DNA from 3 places in the Janthinobacterium aestuarii genome. Region 1 is predicted to be linked to each of the others. Evidence: predicted binding sites of a transcription regulator. Region 1 holds the regulator's gene; each other region holds the start of a gene.

Region 1 (7,736 bases):
GCTGCACCGGCACGGGGGTGAAACGGCTGCCGCTGGTGCGCAGGGCCAGCAGGGTGTCGCGCAGGCGCACCAGCGGCGACAGCAGGCGCACGGTGACCCAGCCCAGAACAAATGCGGCCAGCAGCGAAGCGAGGATGCTCCACAGCACCAGCCGGTACAGCACGCCATCGAACGGTTCGAAGGCGTCCGCGACGGGCAGCGAGGTAGCCAGCAGCCAGTTCACCGATTTCAAACGCTTGAAGCTGTTGACGGCCGTGATGCCGCGGCTGTTGGTGCTGACCATGCTGCCTTCGCCATCTTCCTTCAGCAGCTGGGTGGTCGTCAGGTTGGCGTTCGGCTGGCGCGGCTGCAGCAAGCGGCTGGTATCGGGATGCAGCACGTAGCGCGGCACGGCGCCGCGCGTGAGGATGAAGTAATAGCCGCTCTTGCCGATCTTTTCCGAGCGCAGGCGTCCCAGCAGGTTGTCCTTGTACAGGCGCAGCACGCCGATCACCACGCCGGCCACCTGGCCATCGGCGGCCAGCACGGGCGCGACCATCTGCACGATGGGCATGCCGCTCGACTTGCCGAGCATCGGCTCGGTGATCATGGGCTGGCGCGTGCGCAGCACGGTCTGGAAATACTCGCGCTCGGCAACGTTGATGCCCGTGCGCCCCGCCACTTCCGGCATGTCGGCCACGACGGCGCCATGCGCGTCGAGCACCAGCACGTCGTCGAACAGCACCAGCATCGAGCGGCGCGAATAGTATTCGCGCAATTGGGCCGGCTGGGCCATCAGTTCCGGCGGCTGCTGCCTGGCCGTCAGGGTGACGATCTGCAGCAGCATGCCCAGCTTGTCGTCGAGCTCGGCAGCGGTGCGGCTGATCAGGGACGACTGCTGGCTCAGCAGTACTCGCGTGAAGTCGTCGCGCATATGCTGCACCTGGATCATGGTGACCAGCGCGATCATGGCGATCGAGGTCAGGCTGGTGGCCAGCGCGACTTTTGCTTTGATGCCGAGAGGCTTCATGATTTCCTTTTCAGTACCGGGCGGCACAGGCGGCAGATAATGCTGTTAGGAATTTTCCTATCAATACATCAAGTTGGCAAGCGGCGCCGCGCAAATGGCCCTCCCCGCATGGGCTTTTGACGATGTTGCCATATAATTAAAGTCGGAACGTCGTTTATTCGCCGAAATTGCGGTGAAATTGGCACACGGCAACCCTGTATGCAGTAAACTTGTTGTTGCATTTTCTAAAAGGTACCGACATGACTGAAGCGCTACTCACTCCAACCTTGCCCACAGTGACCGTGGAAGCGTTGCGTGCGCGATGCTCGACCTGCAGCATGCATCAATTGTGCCTGCCGATGGGCCTCGATATGGGCGACATGGACAGGCTGGACCAGATCATCGGCCGCCGCCGCAAGATCGTGCGCGGCGCCTCGCTGTTCCGCATCGGCGACTCGTTCCAGAACCTGTACGCGATCCGCCTGGGACACTTCAAGACGTACCAGATCAATCCGGGCGGCGAAGAGCAGGTGACGGGTTTCCAGATGGCCGGCGAACTGCTGGGCATGGACGCCATCAGCGCCGACCGCCACCACTGTAATGCGGTGGCGCTGGAAGACAGCGAAGTGTGTGAAATCCCGTTTTCCAGCCTGGAACAATTGCTGGGCAATATGCCGACCCTGCTGCGGCATTTCCACCGCATGATGAGCCAGGAAATCACGCGCGAGCAAAGCGTGATGCTGTTGCTGGGCAATATGCAGGCGACGCAGCGTTTTGCCGCCTTCATCGTCAACCTGGCGTCGCGCTATGAGGCGCGCGGCTATTCGAGCAGCAAATTCCAGCTGCGCATGTCGCGCGAGGAAATCGGCAACTACCTGGGCCTGACCATCGAGAGCGTCAGCCGTTTATTGTCGAAATTCAAGAAGGAAGGCTGGCTGCGCGTCTCGAACCGCGAGATCGAGATCCTGCAGCCTGCCAAGCTGAAAGCCATTACAGCCGGTACCGACGTCTGCAAGTAAGGCTTATAGCTCTTCGTCCGCATGCAGCGCGATGCTGCGCTGCACGGGCCAGGTCCAGATGCCGGACAGGCGCCACTCGCGCTTGTCGTTTTCCACCAGCACTTGCCAGCGGCTGCGCTCGAGCATCGGCAGCGCGACCGAGAAATTGCCGGCCGCATCGGGCTGCACCAGCAGCTTGATATCCTTTTCCGGCAAAGTCGCATGCGCCAAGTGCAGCTGCAACGGCCCCTGATAGGCCTTGCCGAAGCTGTGCACGGAACCGCTCAGGCGCGCTGACGCCACGTCGTACGCCAGGCTCGTCTCCATGGCCAGGTCGCTGGCGATCGTGTCGCGCTTCAAATCCTGGTTGATCGCCTTGCCCTGCTTGTAATAATCGCCCACCACCAGCGCATCGGGCTGCGTAAAGGCGATATAGCCCATGAAGCTGCCGACGACCACGGACAGGCCGGGACCGATCATCAGCAGCCATGGCCAGCGATGCTTGTACCACGGTGCAACGGGAGGCTGCAGTTTCAGACTGTCGGACATGGTATTTCTCCTCTGTAAACGGCCAGCCCCCGTGCGGGGACCGGCCTTCCTGCATTAACGCGGCACGATGAAGACCGCGCTTTCACGCACATGCAGCGACGGGTCGTCCAGCGATTGCAATTCGATCGCAATCTTGTTCGACCCCTTCTCGCCCACGCCGTGCGGCACGCGCAGGCGGATCGGCCAGCCCAGCGTTTCCGTCGGCTGCAAGGTCACTTCTTCGCGCGTCAGCAAGGTCAGGCCCGGCAAGCCGGAGGCGCTGATCTTGAAATGCTGGCTTTGCTCGGACGTGTTCATGATCTGCAGGCGGTAGACGTTTTCGATCATGCCGTCTTCCACTTCGCGTCCCATCGAACCGCGGTCGCGGATCACGTCCATTTTCAGGGGCGTGCGCAGGGCCAGCGAGGTACATACGGCGATGATGATCAGGGCAAGGATGGAAGTGTAGATCAGGACGCGCGGGCGCATGGCGCGCTGGCGTATCTGCTTCGAATTGAAGTTGTTTTCCATCGCATGGTCGGTGCTGTAGCGTATCAGGCCACGCGGCCGCTCGACCTTGTCCATCACGCTGTTGCAGGCATCGACGCAGGCGGCGCAGCCGATGCATTCATACTGCAGGCCGTTGCGGATATCGATGCCGGTCGGACACACCTGCACGCACAGGGTGCAGTCGATGCAATCGCCCAGCTTGTCGTTGTTGCCGGCCTTCTTGCTCATGGCGCCGCGTGGTTCGCCGCGCTTGGCATCGTAGGTGATGATCAGGGTGTCCTGGTCGAACATGGCGCTCTGGAAGCGCGCGTAGGGGCACATGTATTTGCACACCTGCTCGCGCAGCCAGCCCGCGTTGCCGTAGGTTGCCAGGCTGTAGAACAGGACCCAGAACCATTCCCAGGGACCGAAATTGAGGGTGGTCACCTCGCGCGCCAGTTCCTTGATCGGTGTGAAGTAGCCGACAAAGGTAAAGCCCGTCCATAGGGCGATGGCGCCCCATACCACATGCTTGGCCGTCTTCTTGAATGCCTTGCGCACGGACGGGCCCTGCTTGTCGAGGGCCATGCGCGCGCTGCGCGTGCCCTCGATGCGGCGTTCGACCCACAGGAAAATTTCCGTGTATACCGTTTGCGGGCAAGAGAACCCGCACCACACCCGCCCGGCAATGGCCGTGACGAGGAACAACAAATACGCACAGATGATCAGCAGGGCCGCCAGATAGATGAAATCCTGGGGCCACAGCACGACGCCGAAAATGTAGAACTTGCGCGTGGTCAAGTCGAACAGCAGGGCTTGCCTGCCATTCCAGGTCAACCACGGCAAGCCGTAGAACGCGAGCTGGGTAAGCCATACGCATACCCATCGCCAGGTAGCGTAGCGTCCTTTGGCCTCGCGAGGGTAGATCTGCTCGCGGGCCGCATACATCTTGATAACTTGAGGTTCCATTACATCATTTCACGGGCGTCTGAGGATTCGACAGGCTCCAGACATACGCCGACAGCACGTGTACCTTGGATTCGCCGAGGAAATCGCTGAAGGCCGGCATGGTGTTGCTGCGTCCCTTGCGTACGGTTTCCATGATGGTATCGGCGCTGCCGCCGTACAGCCAGACCTTGTCCGTCAGATTCGGCGCGCCCAGCATCTGGTTGCCCTTCGCATCGGCGCCATGACAGGCCATGCAGGCGCCAAACTTGGCTTTGCCCAGCACGGACTTGACGGGATCCGAGGTCGAACCGGACAGGCTCAGCACATAATGGGCCACGTTCTCGACATCCTTTTCGGAACCGAGGGCGGCGCCCATCGGTGGCATCTGCCCATTGCGGCCGTGCAGGATGGTGGCCTTGATGATGTCGGGTTCGCCGCCATACAGCCAGTCCTTGTCCGTCAGGTTGGGGAAGCCCTTGTTGCCGCGTGCATCCGAACCGTGGCATTGCGCGCAGTAGGTCAGGAACAGGCGCTGGCCGATGGCTTGCGCTTGCGGATCGGCGGCCACCGTCTTCAAGTCCTGGCTCAGGTACTTGTTGAACAGGGGGCCGTAGTCGGCTTCCGCCTTCTTCAGCTCTTCCTCGTACTGGCCCGTCGATTTCCAGCCCAGGCTGCCGGCATAGTTGCCCAGGCCCGGATACAGGAACAGGTAGGCCAGCGCGAAGACGATGGTGATGTAGAACAGCCACATCCACCAGCGCGGCATCGGCGTATTGAGTTCCTTCAAGTCCTCGTCCCAGACGTGGCCCGTGGTGCCGTCGGCGGGAGCGCCGGCGACCACTTTCACTTTCGACTGCGAGTACAGCAGCACGCCACAGCCGATGATGCCCAGCAGGGACAGCACGATGATGTAGATATTCCAGAAGCCATTGGTAAAGTCAGCCATGGTTATGCTCCTTCGCCAGGTTCATCTCGGCTTCGGCCGGATAGTCGAGCGCGTCGTCGGCGAACGGCAGGCGTGCCGCCGCGTCGAAGTCGCTGTTGCTGCGGCTGAACGTCCACCACAGGATGCCCACGAACGTCGTAAAGGAAACCACCGTCATGACGCTGCTGGCGCTGTCAAACAGGTTTTCGATTGCCATGCTAATTCCTTGTTTTGATTAATGTACCGAGGCCTTGCAGATAGGCGACCAGGGCGTCTTCTTCCGTCTTGTCCTGCAGCTGCGCGGGGCCGGCGGCGATTTCTTCCTCGCTGTACGGCTGGCCCAGGCGTTTCAGGGCGCGCATCTTCGGCACGATTTCGTCAGGCACCAGCTTGGTCTTCGCCAGCCAGGGGTAGGACGGCATGTTCGACTCGGGCACCACGTCGCGCGGGTTGTTCAAGTGCGTGCGGTGCCATTCGTCGCTGTAGCGGGCGCCCACGCGGGCCAGATCGGGCCCCGTGCGCTTGGAGCCCCACTGGAACGGACGGTCATAGACGAACTCGCCGGCGACCGAATAGTGGCCATAGCGTTCCGTTTCCGCGCGCAGCGGACGCACCATCTGCGAGTGGCAGTTGTAGCAGCCTTCGCGCACGTAAATGTCGCGGCCCGCCAGGCGCAGCGGCGAATACGGCTTCAGGCCGGCGACCGGTTCCGTCGTGCTCTTCTGGAAGAACAGGGGGACGATCTCGACGGCGCCGCCGATGCTGATCACCACCGTGACCAGGGCGATCAGCAGCCAGGGGTTTTTCTCAATCCATGCATGTGAAAATTTCATTTGCTTTCGCTCCTATCAGGCGTGCGCCGCGTTCAGTTCCGGAATGCGGGCGACGGGGAGTTTGCTGCCGCGCAGGGTCATCCAGGTGTTGTAGCCCATGATGCACATACCCGACAGGTACAGCAGGCCACCGGCCACGCGCACCACGTAGTACGGATACGTCGCTTTCACGCTCTCGACAAAGGTGTAGGTCAGGGTGCCGTCCGGATTGACCGCGCGCCACATCAGGCCCTGCATCACGCCGGCGATCCACATGGCGGCGATGTACAGCACGATGCCGATGGTGGCCACCCAGAAGTGCACGTCGACCAGGCGCGTGCTGTGCATCTGCGTGCGGCCAGCCAGGCGCGGCAGCAGGTAGTAGATCGAACCCATGGTGATGAAGCCCACCCAACCCAGAGCGCCCGCATGCACGTGGGCAACGGTCCAGTCGGTGTAGTGCGACAGCGAGTTGATGGTCTTGATCGACATCATCGGACCTTCGAAGGTGGCGATGCCGTAGAACGACAGCGAGACGATCATGAATTTCAGGATCGGGTCGGTGCGCAGCTTGTGCCAGGCGCCCGACAGGGTCATGATGCCGTTGATCATGCCGCCCCAGCTTGGTGCCAAGAGGACCAGCGAGAAGACCATGCCGATCGATTGCGTCCAGTCAGGCAATGCCGTGTAGTGCAGGTGATGCGGGCCCGCCCACATGTAGGTGAAGATCAGCGCCCAGAAGTGGACGATGGACAGACGGTACGAGTACACGGGGCGCTCGGCCTGTTTCGGGATGAAGTAGTAGACCATGCCCAGATAGCCGGCGGTCAGGATGAAACCCACCGCGTTATGGCCGTACCACCACTGGATCATGGCGTCCTGCACGCCCGCATAGGCGGAATACGACTTGGTGAACGAGGCTGGCATGACGGCGCCATTGACCACGTGCAAAATCGTCACGGCCAGGATGTAGGCGCCGAAGAACCAGTTGGCCACGTAGATGTGCTTGACCTTGCGCTTGATCAGCGTGCCGAAGAACACGATGGCGTAGGCGATCCAGACGACGGCGATGAGGATGGCGATAGGCCATTCCAGTTCCGCGTATTCCTTGCCGCGTGTCATGCCCATGGGCAGGGTAACGACGGCGCACAGGATCACGGCTTGCCAGCCCCAGAAGGTGAAGGCGGCCAGTTTGTCGGAAAACAGGCGCACCTGGCAGGTGCGTTGCACGACGTAGTACGAGGTAGCGAACAGGCCGCAGATGCCGAAGGCGAAAATCACCGCATTCGTGTGCAGCGGACGCAGGCGTCCGTATGTCAGCCATGGTATGTCGAGGTTCAGGGCAGGCCAGGCCAGCTGAGCGGCGATGATAACGCCAACCAGCATGCCGATGATGCCCCATACCACAGTAGCGACCGCGAATTGCTTCACGATCTTGTAGTTATAGTTCAGCGATTGATCCACAAAGACTCTCCCTGGAATTACTATTTATGATGGTGGCCAGAGAGTAAGTGTTTGACCGTGAAAAAACTTTGATGTGGATCAAAATTCCCCGGATGAAATAAGCGTAGCGAACTGGCATCGAAATAAAGCGGTATTTCGGTCAAATTCCGCTCAAAAAAGCCATACAAGATCCCTGCAATCCGGGCGGATTGGGGGGCAGACGCGCCGGCCGGGCTGGTGCGGTCAGGGATGCGGTTCGCCAGGCGCCGGCTGGGGCGGCGTGTCGTCGTCCTGCAGCACGCGCAGGCCAGGTCCGACGAGGTCGTCGAACTGGCCGCCGTCCGAGGCCGTGAAGTAGACCCACAGGGCGATGAAGACGACCACGACGCTCAAGGGGATGAGGAGATACAGTGCTTCCATGTTCAGGCTTTCCGCAGGCGCAGGGCGTTGGCGATGACGACGGCCGAGCTGGCAGCCATGCCGACGCCGGACAGCCAGGGGTTCAAGAAACCCAGCGCGGCGGCCGGGATGGCCGTCAGATTGTACAGGGTGGCCCAGCCCAGGTTCTCGCGGATGATGCGCATGCTGCGCGCGGCCGTCTTCGC
Region 2 (7,736 bases), 2.3 Mb from region 1:
GCGTTCTGCACGGCGGACAGGGCCGGCGTGCTGCACTGCTGGCCGGCGATGGCGCCCAAGAGCACGGGCGCTTCCAGCTTGAGGAAAAAGTGACCGACCAGCAGGGACAGCGAAGCGGGGATGACGGCGATCAGCACGCCCATCAGCGGCAGCGACAGGCCGTACTGGCGGATCAGATCGATCGCCTGCGGCCCCGACGCCAGGCCCACGCAGGCGATGAAGGTGGCCAGGCCGATATCCTTCATCATGTCGAGCGCGCTGGGGTGGATGCCGGGCATGCCCGGTTTGCGCGCCTGGTACCAGCCGAACACGAGGCCTGTGAGCAAGGCGCCGCCGCCCGTGCCCAGCGAAAACGGGATGCCGCCCAGCTTGGCACTGAAGCCGCCGATATACACACCCAAGACGATGCCGATGCTGGCGTAGACGATATTGCTGCGGTCGCCCGTCGGCACGCGCTTGCCGATGGCGGCCAACGCCGTGTTCAGTTCGCGCCCTTCCGTCGTGCCGTACAGGCGCAGCACGTCGTTGCGCTGCAGGGACAGATCGGGCAGCGGCGGCATGCTGTGCTCGCCACGGACGACGGCCGCCACGTGCACGCCCGAAGGCAAGGCCAGCTGGCGCAAGGGCTGGCCGACCAGTGCGGCTTGCTGCAGCACCACTTCGACGGCGGAAACCGCCATGTTCAAGCCCGTCGTGTCGGCAAATTCCTCGCCCAGGATGGCTTCGGCCGCCACCAGCGCGGGACGGTGGCCGATCACCAGCACTTCGTCGTTGTTGCGCAGGCGCAGCGCGGGTTCCAAGGGCAATACCTTGCCATGCCGGCGCACGCGCGTGATGCTGGCGCGGCCCGCGAAAATATGCTGCAAGGCGTCGAGACGGCGGCCCGCGCCGCGGCTGATGCGGTAGGCGCGGCCCACCATTTCCGGCGTCGCCTGCACGCCGTCGCCATCGGTCTGCGCGCCGCCCATCTTTTCCCACAATTTATCGGCTTCCTCGCGCAGATTGACGCGCAGCAGCAGCGGAAAAATCTGACTGGTGACGATGACGATGGCGATCAGGCCGAAGATATACGTGATCGAATACGCGGTGACCACGTTGGCCTGCAGCTCGGCGATGCGGCCGGCCGGCAGCGCCAGTTTCGAGATGGCGTCCGTGGCCGTGCCGACGACGGCCGATTCCGTCGCCGCGCCCGCCATCATGCCGGCCGCCGTGCCCTGGTCCAGGCCCAGGAAACGCGTGGCCAGCAGCACCAGCGCCAGCACCACCACCACTTCGATCAGGCACAGCAGGCCCAGGCGCAAACCCTTGGCATTGAGGTTGGCAAAGAACTGGGGACCGCCCGCATAGCCGAGGGCAAAGATGAACAGCATGAAGAAGACGTTCTTGACGCTGGCGTCCAGGGTGATGCCCAGCTGGCCGATCAGCAGCGCGGCGATCAGGGTGCCGCACACGCCGCCCAGCTGGATGGGACCGAAGCGTATCTGCCCTACCGCATAACCGAGCGCCAGCGCCAGGAACAGGGCCAGTTCCGGCACCTGGTGCAATACCGACGTGATCGACTCGAGCATGGGCAAACCTTCGAAAAGATAACGGATGGTTACAAGGGAACAGAGCGTTCGGCGGCTGGCGGCAGCTGGCTGTTGAACGGGCGCACGGGTCCCACACGACACCTGCGTATCACCGCTTGTGCTGGGAACGTATTGCAAAAGTGTTGCAACGTGGAATTATGTTCGGCGAAGATTCTATTTATGTCAACAGGTGTTCTGTTGAACTCGCTTTGCGTTTCATCAAACATCGTGCGCACGATTGAAGCGCTTGTTTGACACTGATCAATAAAACTATTAGTAATGTTTTGGACGATACCAAAGTGCTTTGCGCGCCAGCGGCGTCTCTTCGGGCAGGTCGGGATTGGCCAGCTCCAGCACGTAACGATGGGGCAGCTTCAGGCCCTGCGCGAGGCGGCCGAAATGGCGCTGGAACAGCTGCGCGAAACTGCCATCGGCCAGCATTTTCTCCAGCCCGATTTCAATATGGCGCGCCAGTTCCGGCCGGTGCTTGCCGACAAAAAAGTACAGCGCGGCCGGGTAGCGAATGACCAGGTGAGTATCGAGCGCCAGCGGCAATTGCGCATGGCTGGCCAGCTCGCTTTGCGCCTCGATCACGGAACGGGGAAAGTAGTCGATGCGCCCCGCCGCCAGTTGCTGGAACAGGCCTTCATAGGTGCTCGAAGTATCGAGGCGCAAGCCGTTCGCCTGGAGGATGGCGGAATCGGGCCAGTCGCTCATCTGGCCGGCCGACAGCCGCGCCAGGGCGGCGATGCTGCGCACGTCGCGCAGCAGTTGCGGCTGGCGCGCGTGGATCAGGGCCACTCGCCAGCCGATCAGGCCACGGTCGATGGGGATGCGCACCGGCAGCAATTGCGTTTCGCGCGCGCGGCTCGTCATCGTCCAGACGACGTCGACGCTGCCCGACGCCGTGGCGATTTCCTGCATGGCGCGCGTCTGCACCATGCGCAGCGCGGAGCGGCGCAAGGCATAGGCCTGGCCCGAACGGGCCAGCGCCTGCAGCAGCAGGGCCGTCACATAGCCTTGCTGCGGATCATCGATCGCCTGGTGGCGCGGATACACGAGCGGCCAGCGGCGACGACTTGCCGGCGGCGGCAGCGCCCAACGGCCACAGGGCGGCAAGCTTGAGCAGGGGGCGGCGCTGCATGGGCCCTCCTTTCCAGCGCTTTCATCAGCGTTCTTATCAGAATGACAGTATCGCGCAGCAGAGTACGCTTGTCGACTGGAATACGGCAACTGTGTATAAAACAACAGCACTTTCAGGCTGGCCAGCAGCGGTTGAAATTAATCCAGATCAATAAAACCGCAAATAGAAAATAAATCTTGCGTGCGGCTCTGGACGGCATGCTTGCCCCTCGCCTACGCTGTTTTTTTATCTGAAAAACAAGAGGAACCCATGCAGACAGCGCGCTTGAATATCATTGGAATGGATCACGAAGGCTGCGCCGACAGGCTGACGGGCGCGCTTGAAGCCGTCACGGGCGTGGCCACCGTCTGCGTCTCGCTGGCGCGCCACGGCGCCACGGTGCAATTCGACGAACGCCTGGCCACGCAGGAACGCCTGCTGGCCGCCGTCAACGATGCCGGCTTCATGGGCGAAGCGACGGATGAAGTACAGCTGGCCTCGTGCAGCGGCGCCTGCGGCCACTGCCGCCATTGAGTGCCGCCACTGCGCGCAGCCAGTTCTCCGCCTACCCTCCCCGCGCGCCCCGGTCACGCAGATGCGCCAGCACCCGGCGCGGTCCCAGCGCCTGCAGGTCGAACGGCGGCAGCTCGATGGCATCGAGCGTATTCTTGAACAGCAAGCCCAGTTCCGTATCACCCTCCAGGCTCAAACGGCGGCTGAAGAACAGCGTGTCCGGATCTTCCTGGCGCCGCGCCAGCAGCATCAAGTCATGCACGCTGGCGGCGATGCACAGGTCCGGTACGTCGACATAGCGCTCGGCCACAAACACCGTTCCCTGCCACTCGAAATCGAAGGCGATGCCCGCGTCCAGCAGCCGCAAGCGCAGGCTGCGCCCTTCCAGGCTGCTTCGCACGTCGTCGGGCAATTGCGGCGCCAGCAGGCGGTTCAAGCCTTGCACGAACAGCCAGGAGGCGGGATACGGCGGCAGCTTGGACAGCAATTCGGCCAGCGGTTCGGGCAGCCGGTATGACGCGGCGGGCTTGCTCATGGGAGGCTTGGCCGGGACGGGCAATCTTTCCAGTTGATCTTGCATGGTGCTTCCTTTCGATGCGTTCAATGGGCGGCGTGCTGGTGCTGTTCCATGCCAGGCTGGCCGTGCCAGTAGCCGTCGCAGGCGCCGGCCGGCTGGCAAGCCGCCAGCTGGGCCTGGGCGCCGATGCCGCTGACCTGGCCGCGGCGCGCGCGGTCGAAGATGGCGATGACTTGTTCCGTGTGCATGGCTTGCGGGCTGATGCGCGCCACCGACACGCCCATGTCGCGCATGGCGTCGAGTTCGCGCACCAGGTTGTAGACGAGCGCCGACTGCGTCTGCGTGCCATTCAACACGAGGAACGGCACTTCGTCGCGCGTGCGCAGCAGCAGGCCGTCCGGCTCTTCCAGGCAGCTGTAGCCGCAATCGTCCTTCGGCAGGTTGCGGTTGCGCGCCGTGAAGCAGCGCGCGGAAAACGCCAGCGGCATGCGGCCGTAGGCGAATACCTCCGTCTCCAGCCCTTCCGGTTTCTGGCGCTGCATCTCGGCCAGCGCCGTCTGTCCCATTTCCAGCGGCATCACCCAGCGCCGCGCCCCGAGGCGCGCCAGCAATTGCAGGCTGGGGCCATTGAACAGGTTCAGATGGGGACCGGCGACGAAGGGCGTGCCCTTTTCCATGCAGTGCACAGCGCCCATGTCGTTGGCCTCGACGCCGTAGCGGCCATTGCCCGTGATGCGGCGCAGGGTCGCCAGTTCCGCACCCGCCTCGATCAGCGCCTGCGTCGACAGCACCACTTCCTTGCCGGCGGCGGCCAGCATGTCGGCGATATCGAGCCAGTCGGCCAGGCGCACCTCGTGCCGGCGCGAGCAGACGGTTTCGCCCAGGTACACGATATCGACGGCCGTGGTGGCGATCTGCTGGTAAAACTCGAAAACGGTGGCGCGCGGCCAGTAGTAGAGCAAGGGGCCCAAAGAGAGTTTTAACATGCCTTTTCCAGTATTTTTAAAGTTTACAAAACCGTAGCGAGCGGTTCGCGGCGAGGCCGAGAAGCGCAGCTGTGCTAGAGCACAGCGAGCATCGCAGGCCGCGCCCCGGGACGCGCAGTAGGTTTTGCTATTTCCAGGAGCGGTGGTAGGCACCCAAGGTGTGCTGCTGGCCCTCGGCCAGCTTGTCCATGGACGCCATCCAGGCCGGCTTGACGGCGTAGCGCGCATTGCCTTCGCGGCAGGCGTCGATCGCTTCGCGCCACACGCGCGTCACCTGCGCCACGTAGGCGGGGCTGCGCTGGCGTCCTTCGATCTTCACGGCGCGCACGCCCATGGCGATCAGCTGCGGCAGCAGCGCCAGCGTGTTCAGGCTGGCCGGCTCCTCGATCGCGTAATACTCTTCGTCGTTGACTTCGAAACGTCCCTTGCACAGGGTCGGATAGCTGGCGTTTTCGCCTGGCGCATAGCGGTCGATCAGCACGCCGTTCAGGCGCGATTCGAGGCCGTTCGGTGTTTCCAGCCAGCGCACGGATTTCGCCGGCGAGCACACACCGTGGGTGTTCGGCGCCTCGCCCGTCGCATACGACGACAGCGCGCAGCGCCCTTCGACCATCACGCACAGGCTGCCGAAGCCGAAGACCTCGATCTCGACTTCCGTCTTGGCGATCAGTTGCTCGACCTGCGCCATCGACAGCACGCGCGGCAGCACGGCGCGGGCGATGCCGAAGTGTTCATGGTAAAAATTGATCGCTTCGTAGTTGGTGGCCGAACCCTGCACGGACAGGTGCAAACGCAGCTGCGGGTGGTGCTCGCTTGCATACGCCATCAGGCCCGGATCGGCCACGATCATGGCGTCGATACCGGCCTGCGCGGCGCGGTCGATGGCGCTGCGCCAGACGGCCCAGTTGTGCGGCTGCGGATAGGTGTTCAGCGCCAGCAGCACCTTGCGTCCATATTGGTGGGCGTAGCGCACGCCCTCGGCGATGGCCTTCTCGTCGAAATTGAGGCCGGCGAAATTGCGCGCATTGGTGGCGTCGCGAAAACCCAGGTAGACGGTATCGGCGCCATTGTCGATGGCCGCTTTCAAGGCAGGCAGGCTGCCGGCGGGGCAGACCAGTTCCAGCGGTCCGGCCACGCGGGTGGCGGTGGTTGATTCAAGCATCATGGTGTTCACAGTCCTGTATCGGCTCAGGGTGCAGACTATAGCCCCGCCCATACCGCCCAGTCCTTGACGCAGGTGAAGGAATGCATGCATGGCTGGCGCGCGTTCAACTTGCTTGACCTGGCTGTAAAATGCCCCACTTTTCTCCCTCACCGATTCCCCGCCATGCCCCACAAACCGCTGCTGCTATTCCTGCTCACCCTATTCCTCACCGTGCTGCAAATACAGTGGGCTTCGCCCGCCGACGGCTATGTCGAAGAAACGCTCTCCGTGCTCTCGCCCGAGGCGCTGGGCGTCTGGGCCGGCGTGCTGCTGCTGTTCCTGCAAGCCGTCTTCGCCCGCCGCGCCATGCCCGTGCTGCGCCAGGCCGGCATCTGCACGGGCCTGCTGGCCGTCTACTGGCTGCTGGCGAACTACGTCACGTTCGACGCGCGCGTGGCCAGCTGGAGCACCTTCTCGGCACGGGAAATCTGGGCGCACGTGCTGCCCGCCTCCGTCGCCAGCATCGCCGTCTGCGGCGCCATGTACTTTGGCCTGAGCTGCTTCATCCCGCGCCTGGGGCGCGCGAAAAAAAGCCGCTGACGCGCTTTCTTCACCTGCATCAAGGATTCGTCACGCAACTGCACGCGCCCTTTGACGCCACTATATTTAGTGATTAATCTCCATAAAAACACCGCATGTTGTGTTTATTGGAGGTTTCATGACGACAAATGCAGTTTCCCCCACACGCGGCCAGGTCGACGTCGCCGCGTCCATCAATGAATACCTGGACCGGCGCGACTGGCGTGTCAACGCCAACGCCAACCAGGGCTACTCGCTGGGCGGCCTGATACTCAACGTGTCGGGCAAGGTCATCGCCAACTACTGGCTCGACCAGGTGTATCCGCCGGAAGTGGGCGCGGCGCACCGCGAAGCGGCGCTGCACATCCACGACCTCGACATGCTGGCCGGCTATTGCGCCGGCTGGTCGCTGCGCACCCTGCTGCACGAAGGCTTGAATGGCGTGCCGGGCAAGATCGAATCGGGTCCGCCGAAACACATGTCGAGCGCCATTGGCCAGATTGTCAATTTCCTCGGCACCCTGCAAAACGAGTGGGCCGGCGCGCAGGCGTTCAGCTCCTTCGACACCTATATGGCGCCCTACATCCGCAAGGACAGCCTGCGCTACGAAGACGTGCGCCAGTACATGCAGGAGCTGATCTTCAACCTCAACGTGCCATCGCGCTGGGGCACGCAGACGCCGTTCACCAACCTCACCTTCGACTGGATCTGCCCGGACGATTTGCGCGAGCAGATTCCCGTCATCGCCGGCCAGGAGATGGACTTCAGCTATGGCGAGCTGCAGGTGGAAATGGACATGATCAACCGCGCCTATATCGAGATCATGATGGCGGGCGACGCCAAGGGCCGGGTCTTCACCTTCCCCATCCCCACCTATAACATCACCGAGGATTTCGACTGGCACAGCGACAACGCGGAGCGCCTGTTCGAGATGACGGCCCGCTACGGCCTGCCCTACTTCCAGAATTTCATCAATTCGGAACTCAAGCCGAACATGATACGTTCCATGTGCTGCCGCTTGCAGCTGGACTTGCGCGAACTGCTCAAACGGGGCAATGGCCTGTTCGGTTCCGCCGAGCAGACGGGCTCCCTGGGCGTGGTCACCATCAACTGCGCGCGCCTGGGCCACTTGTGGCGCGGCGACGAGCCAGCGCTGATGGCGGACCTGGACCGCCTGCTGGAACTGGGCAAGACCAGCCTGGAAATCAAGCGCCGCACCATCGAGGAACTGATGCAGCAAGGCCTGTTCCCGTACACGAAACGCTACCTGGGCACCCTGCGCAATCACTTTTCCACCCTGGGCGTG
Region 3 (7,736 bases), 850 kb from region 1:
ACCGTCTTGCGGCCATCGGCGGCGACGTGCAGCACGGCGGCGTACGGTTCCGCCTCGGCATTCCAGACCAGCGCCAGCTTGCCGCCGCTTTGTACCGCATCGAACGTGGCATCGTTGGCGGCGACCTTGCTGCGGCGCGCCGGGCGCTCCAACTTGGCCAAAGCCTTGCCATTTGCCAGCACTTGCACGTCGCTGATGTCGCCCGGGTTGGCGAAGCTGACGCGGAAATGGCTCATGGCGTTGCCGCCATGGTCGGCCACGGAGACGGCATCGAAGGGCAAGTCGATAGTCTGTCCCAACGCCGTCAGCACGCGCAAGGTATAAGCATGGCCGCTGCCGCTGGCCGCTGCGCCGATGCGCACCGACGAGGCAACGGCGGGACGCAGCCCCACGCCAGATGGCGTGATACGGCCGGAAATCGTCAGATAGCCATTCTCGGCCACGGACATGCTGGCGGCCACCACATTGCTGCCAGTAACCTGCGTGCTGCGCTTCTCCAGGAATTGCTGTACGCGCACATAGCTGTAGTCGGAGAACCAGGCGCCGCTGCAATAGCTCATCACGTCTTTCATCGGCGTGCTGCCATAGACTGCTTTGCTCAACTGGCCAATGCTGCCCGCATAGCTGCTGTTGTACAGCGGTTGCGGACCCAGATCGCCATTCGCATACGGGTAGTCGGCAGCGGCGCCGGACGGACCGCCACAGGCAACGTGCTGCAACGAGTGGTTGTGACCCAGCTCATGCACCAGCGTAGTCAGCCATTCAGGCCATTGATTGCCGAATGGATCGACGGAGGCAATGCTGTTGAACCTGGCGTCCAGGCCGATGGCCGACGTGAAGTCGTTGCCGCTGCTGCGCTGGTTGATGTAGGCCAGGCCGGCGGCGCGCGTGGAGGACATTTTCGGCACGAAACCATAATAATAGGCGCCGCGGTCTTCCAGTGCGCGCTGGTTTTCCAGCTTGCCCAGGGTATCGCTCCACCAGCTGTCGGCCGTGCTGCTGCCAGGCATGCTCAGCGCCGCGCGCGTGGTGATGCTGATATTTTCCGCCGCATACGGATACACGCGCAGCAGCGCGGCACGGATCACCTCGGCGTCAGGCAGTTGCGCCACGCCATCATCGGTGCTCAACGGTACCAGCACCAGACGGATCCTGGCCAGGCTGGCCACCACGGGCGCCGCTTCCTGACTCACTTGCACGCCGTCATTGCCCACGGCCGTCACGCGCACGCGCACGCCAGGCAGAACCCAGCCGGACGGCAGGATGGCGCTGAAATTGCCGTTGAAACTGTAATCGCTTTTCGACGTCGGCAAGACCGACGGGCCGCTCATGGTGATGCTGCCCAGGTTGCTGCCATTGGCAGCCGTAGCATTCAAGGTCACGGCCGGGCTGGCCTGGCCTGTTTGCGTGGCCAGCACGGACACGCGCACGGCGGCCGGCTTGCCGCGCGTCAGGCGCAAGGCTGCATCGCTGGCATTCAAATTCAGTACCTGCGCGAAATCAATGCTGCCCAAGGTAAAGGCCGACACCGTGCCCGCATTCACGGCGATGCGCGAAGCGGCCGACAGCATCACGCTGCCCGTTGCCGACGCTGGCGCGGACAGCACCAGCTGGCTGGCACTGGCGCTGACGATGGCGGCTGGCGTACTGCCCACCGTGGCCGAACTGACCTGGTCGAGATTGCTGCCCTGCAGCGTCACCGACAAGGTCGCGCCGTTGACGGCCGACGCGATCGACGTCACTGCCACGTTTGCCAAGACTGTATACGTGTCGCTGCTGGCCACATCGTTGTAGGGACCGCGCACCGTCAGCGCACCTGTCGCCGCGCCCGCAGGCACCACCACCGTCACGCTGCCGGCCGTCTGGCTTTGCGGCGTTGCCGCCGCGCCATTGCCGAACTGCACCGCCGTCACGGCGCCCATGCCGCCGCCCGCGATCGTCACGCTGGAACCGACGCCGCCCGTTGCCGGTGCGACACTGCTCACGCTCAGCGGCAGGTACACGTTCACGTTATAGCTGGTGGTCGCCGTGCCGCTGGCGCTGACCAGGCTCAAGGCGCCCGTAACGGGCACGCCCGGCATGGCCAGGGTTACGCTGCTGTCGCTGCTGGCGCTGGCGGCAACGTTCACGCCGCCCACCTGAAAAGCCGTCACGCGGCTCAGATTCGTGCCCGTCACCACCAAGCTGCCACCCACGGCGACATTCGCCGCCGAGACGGCCGTCACGGCAGGAACCAGCACTGGCGTACCCGAGGTGGTCGCCACCACCGTGTCACCACCGCCACCGCCGCCTCCGCCGCAAGCGGACAGGCCCAGCACGACAAACAATGCTACAAGCAGATGGTTTTTCATGGCTGGCAACCATGTTGGTGCAGCGCGATGCCGGGGAGGACACGGGAGAAATGTGACATATTGGTGACTTTTGGTGAGAATGTAATTTCGAAGAACCCATATTATGGGTTAATTCGATTCCCAAGGACAACTATTAATGCTTTTGATTCAATTGGTTTTGATAATAGTTAAAGTATCGACTTGGAAAGATTTATTCTAAGAATTATTCGCTTCACTCTGTCTTGTCTTAAATCAAAATTATTTTCCTTTGCAGCTATTGCCATTCAATTCATTAAAAAGATTCTAACAGTGCGCAAATAATGTGGAAATTTTTCCACAGGCTAGACGCCGTGCCTTCCTGCCAAGTTTGGCGGAAGAATTAACGTTTTGAGTAAGATTTTCAGAAATGTAATTTTCAGAAGCAGGCGCGGCGCAAGCCGATGTGTTGCAATGTGTTGCAACCTGGCCTGCTGTGGGGCGAACAGCCGCTTTTGCTTAAAACCAAAGCAGCCTGATGCCGTATAATTTTAGACCCGGTGAAATCAGGCGATTGCCACCTTCTGCCAGCCCTACCCGGCCGGCACACTCCGTCAGCTGATCCTGCTGACCCGCAACCGCCTCATACAGTCTTGTCGCCGCGCCGCCGCCCGTTTGCCTATTGAAAGCATGAAATGAACGATACCGTGATCCCCGCCATGTCCCCGACCGAAGCCACCTTGCGCGCCATCCTGGCGCAGCGGATCATGATCCTCGACGGCGCCATGGGCACGATCATCCAGCAATACAAGCTCGACGAAGAAGCGTACCGTGGCGGTCCCGCCGGCCGCTTCATCGATTTCGCCGCGCCGGCCGACAGTGGCGCGCGCGAACTGTTCGTCAAGGGCAACAATGAGCTGCTGACCCTGACGCAGCCGCACATCATCCAGGAAATCCACGAGCGCTACCTGGCGGCCGGCGCCGACCTGATCGAAACGAATACCTTCGGCGCCACGACGATCGCGCAAGACGATTACCACATGGCCCACCTGGCCTATGAAATGAACGTGCAGGCGGCCAAGCTGGCGCGCGCCGCCTGCGACAAATATTCCACGCCGGACAAGCCGCGCTTCGTCGCCGGCGCCCTGGGGCCCACGCCAAAGACGGCGTCGATCTCGCCCGACGTGAACGACCCGGCTGCGCGCAACGTCACCTTCGATCAATTGGTGGCCGCCTACCTGCAACAGACGCAGGGGCTGGTCGAAGGCGGCGCCGACGTGCTGCTGGTGGAAACCATTTTCGACACCTTGAACTGCAAGGCGGCCCTGTTCGCCATCGACCTGTTCTACGAGAAAAACCCGACTGTCGTGCGCCTGCCCCTGATGATTTCCGGCACCGTCACGGACGCGTCGGGCCGCATTTTGTCAGGCCAGACCGTGCCCGCCTTCTGGAATTCCGTGCGCCACGCGAAACCGCTGACCATCGGCCTGAACTGCGCACTGGGCGCCGCCCTGATGCGTCCATACGCGGAAGAGCTGGCCAAGATCGCCGACACCTTCGTGTGCATCTACCCGAACGCGGGCTTGCCCAACCCCATGAGCGACACGGGCTTCGACGAGTTGCCAGCCGACACGTCCGCCCTGCTGCGCGAATTTGCCGACGCGGGCTTCTTGAACATGGCAGGCGGCTGCTGCGGCACCACGCCCGAGCACATCGCCGCCATCGGCCAATTGCTGTCGAAAAATACGCCGCGCACCGTGCCGGCCCCATCGCACGACTTGCGCCTTGCCGGCCTGGAACCGTTCGTCGTCAATGACGCGTCGCTGTTCGTCAACGTGGGCGAGCGCACCAACGTCACGGGCTCGAAAGCGTTCGCGCGCATGATTCTCAACGAGCAATACGACGAGGCGCTGTCCGTGGCGCGCCAGCAAGTGGAAAACGGCGCGCAAGTGATCGACATCAACATGGACGAAGCGATGCTCGATTCGCTGGCCGCCATGACGCGCTTTTTGAACCTGATCGCCTCGGAACCCGACATTTCGCGCGTGCCCATCATGGTCGACTCGTCGAAATGGTCGGTCATCGAAGCGGGCCTCAAATGCGTGCAGGGCAAGGCCATCGTCAACTCGATTTCCATGAAGGAAGGCGAAGAGGAATTCCTGCGCCAGGCGAAACTGTGCCGCCGCTACGGCGCGGCCGTCATCGTCATGGCTTTCGATGAAAAGGGGCAAGCCGACACCTTCGAGCGCAAGATCGAAATCTGCGCGCGCGCCTACCACCTGCTGATCGATGCGCTGGACTTCCCGCCTGAAGACATCATTTTCGATCCAAATATCTTTGCCGTCGCCACCGGTATCGAAGAGCACAACAACTACGCCGTCGACTTCATCAACGCCACGCGCTGGATCAAGGAAAACTTGCCGTACGCGAAGATCTCGGGCGGCGTGTCAAACGTGTCGTTCAGTTTCCGCGGCAACGATCCAGCCCGCGAAGCCATCCATACCGTTTTCCTGTACCACGCCATCAAGGCGGGCATGACCATGGGCATCGTCAACGCCGGCATGGTGGGCGTGTACGACAACCTCGACCCGGAACTGCGCGAGCGCGTGGAAGACGTGGTGCTGAACCGCCGCGAAGACTCAACTGAACGCATGATCGAATTTGCCGGCACCCTGAAGGCGGGCGGCAAGGCCGAAGCACAAACCCTGGCCTGGCGCGAAGGCACGGTGCAGGCGCGCCTGTCGCACGCGCTGGTGCACGGCATCACGCAATTCATCGTGGAAGACACGGAAGAAGCGCGCCAGGAACTGCTGCACAATGGCGGGCGCCCCATCCACGTGATCGAAGGCCCCTTGATGGCCGGCATGGACGTGGTCGGCGACCTGTTTGGCCAAGGCAAGATGTTCCTGCCGCAAGTGGTGAAATCGGCGCGCGTGATGAAACAGGCCGTGGCCCACTTGATTCCGTTCATCGAGGAAGAAAAGCTGCTGGAAGAAAAACGCACGGGCATCGTCGCCAAGCCGAAAGGCAAGATCATCATGGCGACCGTCAAAGGCGATGTGCATGACATCGGCAAGAACATCGTCACCGTCGTTCTGCAGTGCAATAACTTCGAAGTGGTGAACATGGGCGTAATGGTGCCGTGCTCGGAAATCCTCGCCCGTGCCAAGGTGGAAAACGCGGACATCATCGGTCTGTCGGGCCTGATCACGCCGTCGCTGGAAGAAATGGCGTACGTCGCCAAGGAAATGCAGCGCGACGAACATTTCCGCATGCTCAAGATTCCCTTGCTGATCGGCGGCGCCACCACCAGCCGCGCCCACACGGCCGTGAAAATCGCGCACAACTACGAAGGCCCCGTGATCTACGTGCCGGACGCCTCGCGTTCCGTGTCCGTGGCGCAGTCGCTCTTGACGCCGGAGCAGCGCGACAAATACGTGGAAGACATCGAACTCGACTACGCACGCATCCGCGAGCAGCACGCAAACAAGAAGGCCCTGCCCATCCTGCCGCTGGCGCAAGCGCGCGCCAACCGCATGGTCGTGCCGTTCGACGGCGCCTGCACGCCCGTGAAACCGAAGTTCATCGGCCGGCGCGTGTTTAAAAATGTCGACCTGGCCACCCTGGCCAACTACATCGACTGGGGCCCGTTCTTCCAGACCTGGGACCTGGCCGGCCCCTTCCCCGCCATTTTGACGGACGAAGTGGTGGGCGACGCGGCCACCAAGGTGTACGCGGAAGGCCAGGCCTTGCTGAAAAAACTCATCGACGGGCGCTGGCTGACGGCCAACGGCGTCGTGTCCTTGCTGCCGGCGAACAGCGTCAATGACGACGATATTGAGGTGTACACGGACGATACGCGCAGTACCGTGGCATTTACTTACTACGGCATGCGCCAGCAAGGCGTCAAACCCGTGGTCGACGGCGTGCAGCGTCCAAACCAGTGCCTGGCCGACTTCATTGCGCCGAAAGCATCGGGCGTGAAGGATTACATCGGCATGTTCGCCGTCACGTCCGGCCTGGGCATTGAAAAGTACGAAAAGCGCTTCGAGGATGCGCACGACGATTACTCGTCCATCATGCTCAAATCGCTGGCGGACCGCCTGGCCGAGGCCTTTGCCGAATACCTGCACGAGCGTGTGCGCAAGGATTTGTGGGGCTATGTGCCGGACGAGCACCTGGGCAACGACGACATGATCGCCGAGAAATATGTGGGCATCCGCCCGGCGCCCGGCTACCCGGCCTGCCCCGAGCACACGGTCAAGAAACAGATGTTCGAGGTCATGCAGGCCGAGGAAATCGGCATGCAGCTGACGGAATCGTATGCGATGTTCCCCGGCGCGGCCGTGTCCGGCTTCTATTTTGCCCACCCGGAGTCGAAATACTTCGTCGTCGGCAAGATCGGCATGGACCAGGTGGAAGACATGGCCAAACGCCGTGGCGCCAATATCGAGGACGTGGAACGCTGGCTGGCGCCCAATCTGTCATAATTTAAGCACAAGGCGCGCGGAACTTTCTGCGCGCCGCAGCGCACTAACGCAGTATGCCGGCCGGCATGCTGCATGCCCGCTCCGGCCCGTTCCCTGACTGGCTAAGGAGGATATATGGCAACCAACTTCAAACTGAAACGCTGGCAGGACCAAGTGATCCTGTTGCTGGGCTTATGGCTGGTCGTCTCGCCCTGGGCCTTTTCCTATCCCGAAGGCTCGCCGCAAATGATCAACGCCCTAGTCTCGGGCCTGGTGATCGCCGTGCTGGCCGCCTTCGACCTGTACAAGACCTATTTCTGGGCCGTCGTCGTCAACCTGCTTGTCGGCGTGTGGGTCGCCGCCTCGCCGTGGATCCTGCGGCTGGCCGATCAGCCCGTCGTCATGTGGAACGAGCTGCTCGTCGGTATCGCCGTCGTCGTGCTGGCCCTGTGGGAACTGCGCACCGACCCCGAGCTGCACAAGCACTGGCCCGGGGCGGCAGCGTAGCGGCGTAAAAAAGCCCTGCTACGGCGGCGCCGTGCAGGGCTTTTGAGAACGCGCCAACAATGTTGTCGGATTACGGCCCTTTGGGCCTAATCCGACCTACAGTGCGTAGCGGACGACGTTGTCGCTCCATTCGTAGGCGGCCATTTCCAGCTCCACCAGGTCGTCCGGCGACATGGCCAGGTCGCGCAGGGTTGGCACGATCTCGCCTTCCATGTCTTCGATGCGCTCGATGCATTCAGCCAGGCGCAGCAGGTCGCCGTAGAATCCCTCGCGCGACAGCAGCGCTTCAGCCACTTCGTCGATCACTTCGATCTGGCTGAGGATTTCCGACATCGGCACGCCGAACAGGGTATCCATCAGTGACATGATGCCGACCGTAAAGGCGATATCGGCCGAGTGGGCGTGGTTGGGGCGCAGTTTATGCGCGAGCAATTCGAGCAAACGGCCGCGCGTG

The links. The regulator FNR, encoded in region 1, switches genes on or off when oxygen is low (the NO sensors DNR and NnrR bind a similar motif). The targets are predictions, from matches to a motif close to TTGATNNNNATCAA.
Region 2: ubiU (ubiquinone anaerobic biosynthesis protein UbiU) is a predicted target of FNR. The motif match lies at 5,936-5,949, and genes of this name have one in related genera.
Region 3: OPV09_RS05100 (IPT/TIG domain-containing protein) is a predicted target of FNR. The motif match lies at 2,573-2,586, and genes of this name have one in related genera.

Annotation. Positions count from the first base shown of each region.
Region 1 is NZ_CP142523.1:271,050-278,785, reverse strand. Features, by position in the region: gene OPV09_RS01180 (response regulator) at 1-1,009, opposite strand, end outside; gene fnr (fumarate/nitrate reduction transcriptional regulator Fnr) at 1,249-2,007, shown strand; gene OPV09_RS01170 (FixH family protein) at 2,011-2,535, opposite strand; gene ccoG (cytochrome c oxidase accessory protein CcoG) at 2,590-3,972, opposite strand; gene ccoP (cytochrome-c oxidase, cbb3-type subunit III) at 3,977-4,897, opposite strand; gene OPV09_RS01155 (cbb3-type cytochrome oxidase subunit 3) at 4,890-5,093, opposite strand; gene ccoO (cytochrome-c oxidase, cbb3-type subunit II) at 5,095-5,709, opposite strand; gene ccoN (cytochrome-c oxidase, cbb3-type subunit I) at 5,725-7,152, opposite strand; gene ccoS (cbb3-type cytochrome oxidase assembly protein CcoS) at 7,375-7,551, opposite strand; gene OPV09_RS01135 (heavy metal translocating P-type ATPase) at 7,554-7,736, opposite strand, start outside.
Region 2 is NZ_CP142523.1:2,523,413-2,531,148, reverse strand. Features, by position in the region: gene aspT (aspartate-alanine antiporter) at 1-1,568, opposite strand, end outside; gene OPV09_RS11445 (transporter substrate-binding domain-containing protein) at 1,842-2,627, opposite strand; gene OPV09_RS11440 (heavy-metal-associated domain-containing protein) at 2,962-3,225, shown strand; gene ubiT (ubiquinone anaerobic biosynthesis accessory factor UbiT) at 3,257-3,784, opposite strand; gene ubiV (ubiquinone anaerobic biosynthesis protein UbiV) at 3,805-4,707, opposite strand; gene ubiU (ubiquinone anaerobic biosynthesis protein UbiU) at 4,835-5,872, opposite strand; gene OPV09_RS11420 (hypothetical protein) at 6,035-6,451, shown strand; gene OPV09_RS11415 (ribonucleoside triphosphate reductase) at 6,570-7,736, shown strand, end outside.
Region 3 is NZ_CP142523.1:1,121,091-1,128,826, reverse strand. Features, by position in the region: gene OPV09_RS05100 (IPT/TIG domain-containing protein) at 1-2,351, opposite strand, end outside; gene metH (methionine synthase) at 3,002-6,796, shown strand; gene OPV09_RS05090 (SPW repeat protein) at 6,911-7,282, shown strand; gene OPV09_RS05085 (EAL and HDOD domain-containing protein) at 7,379-7,736, opposite strand, start outside.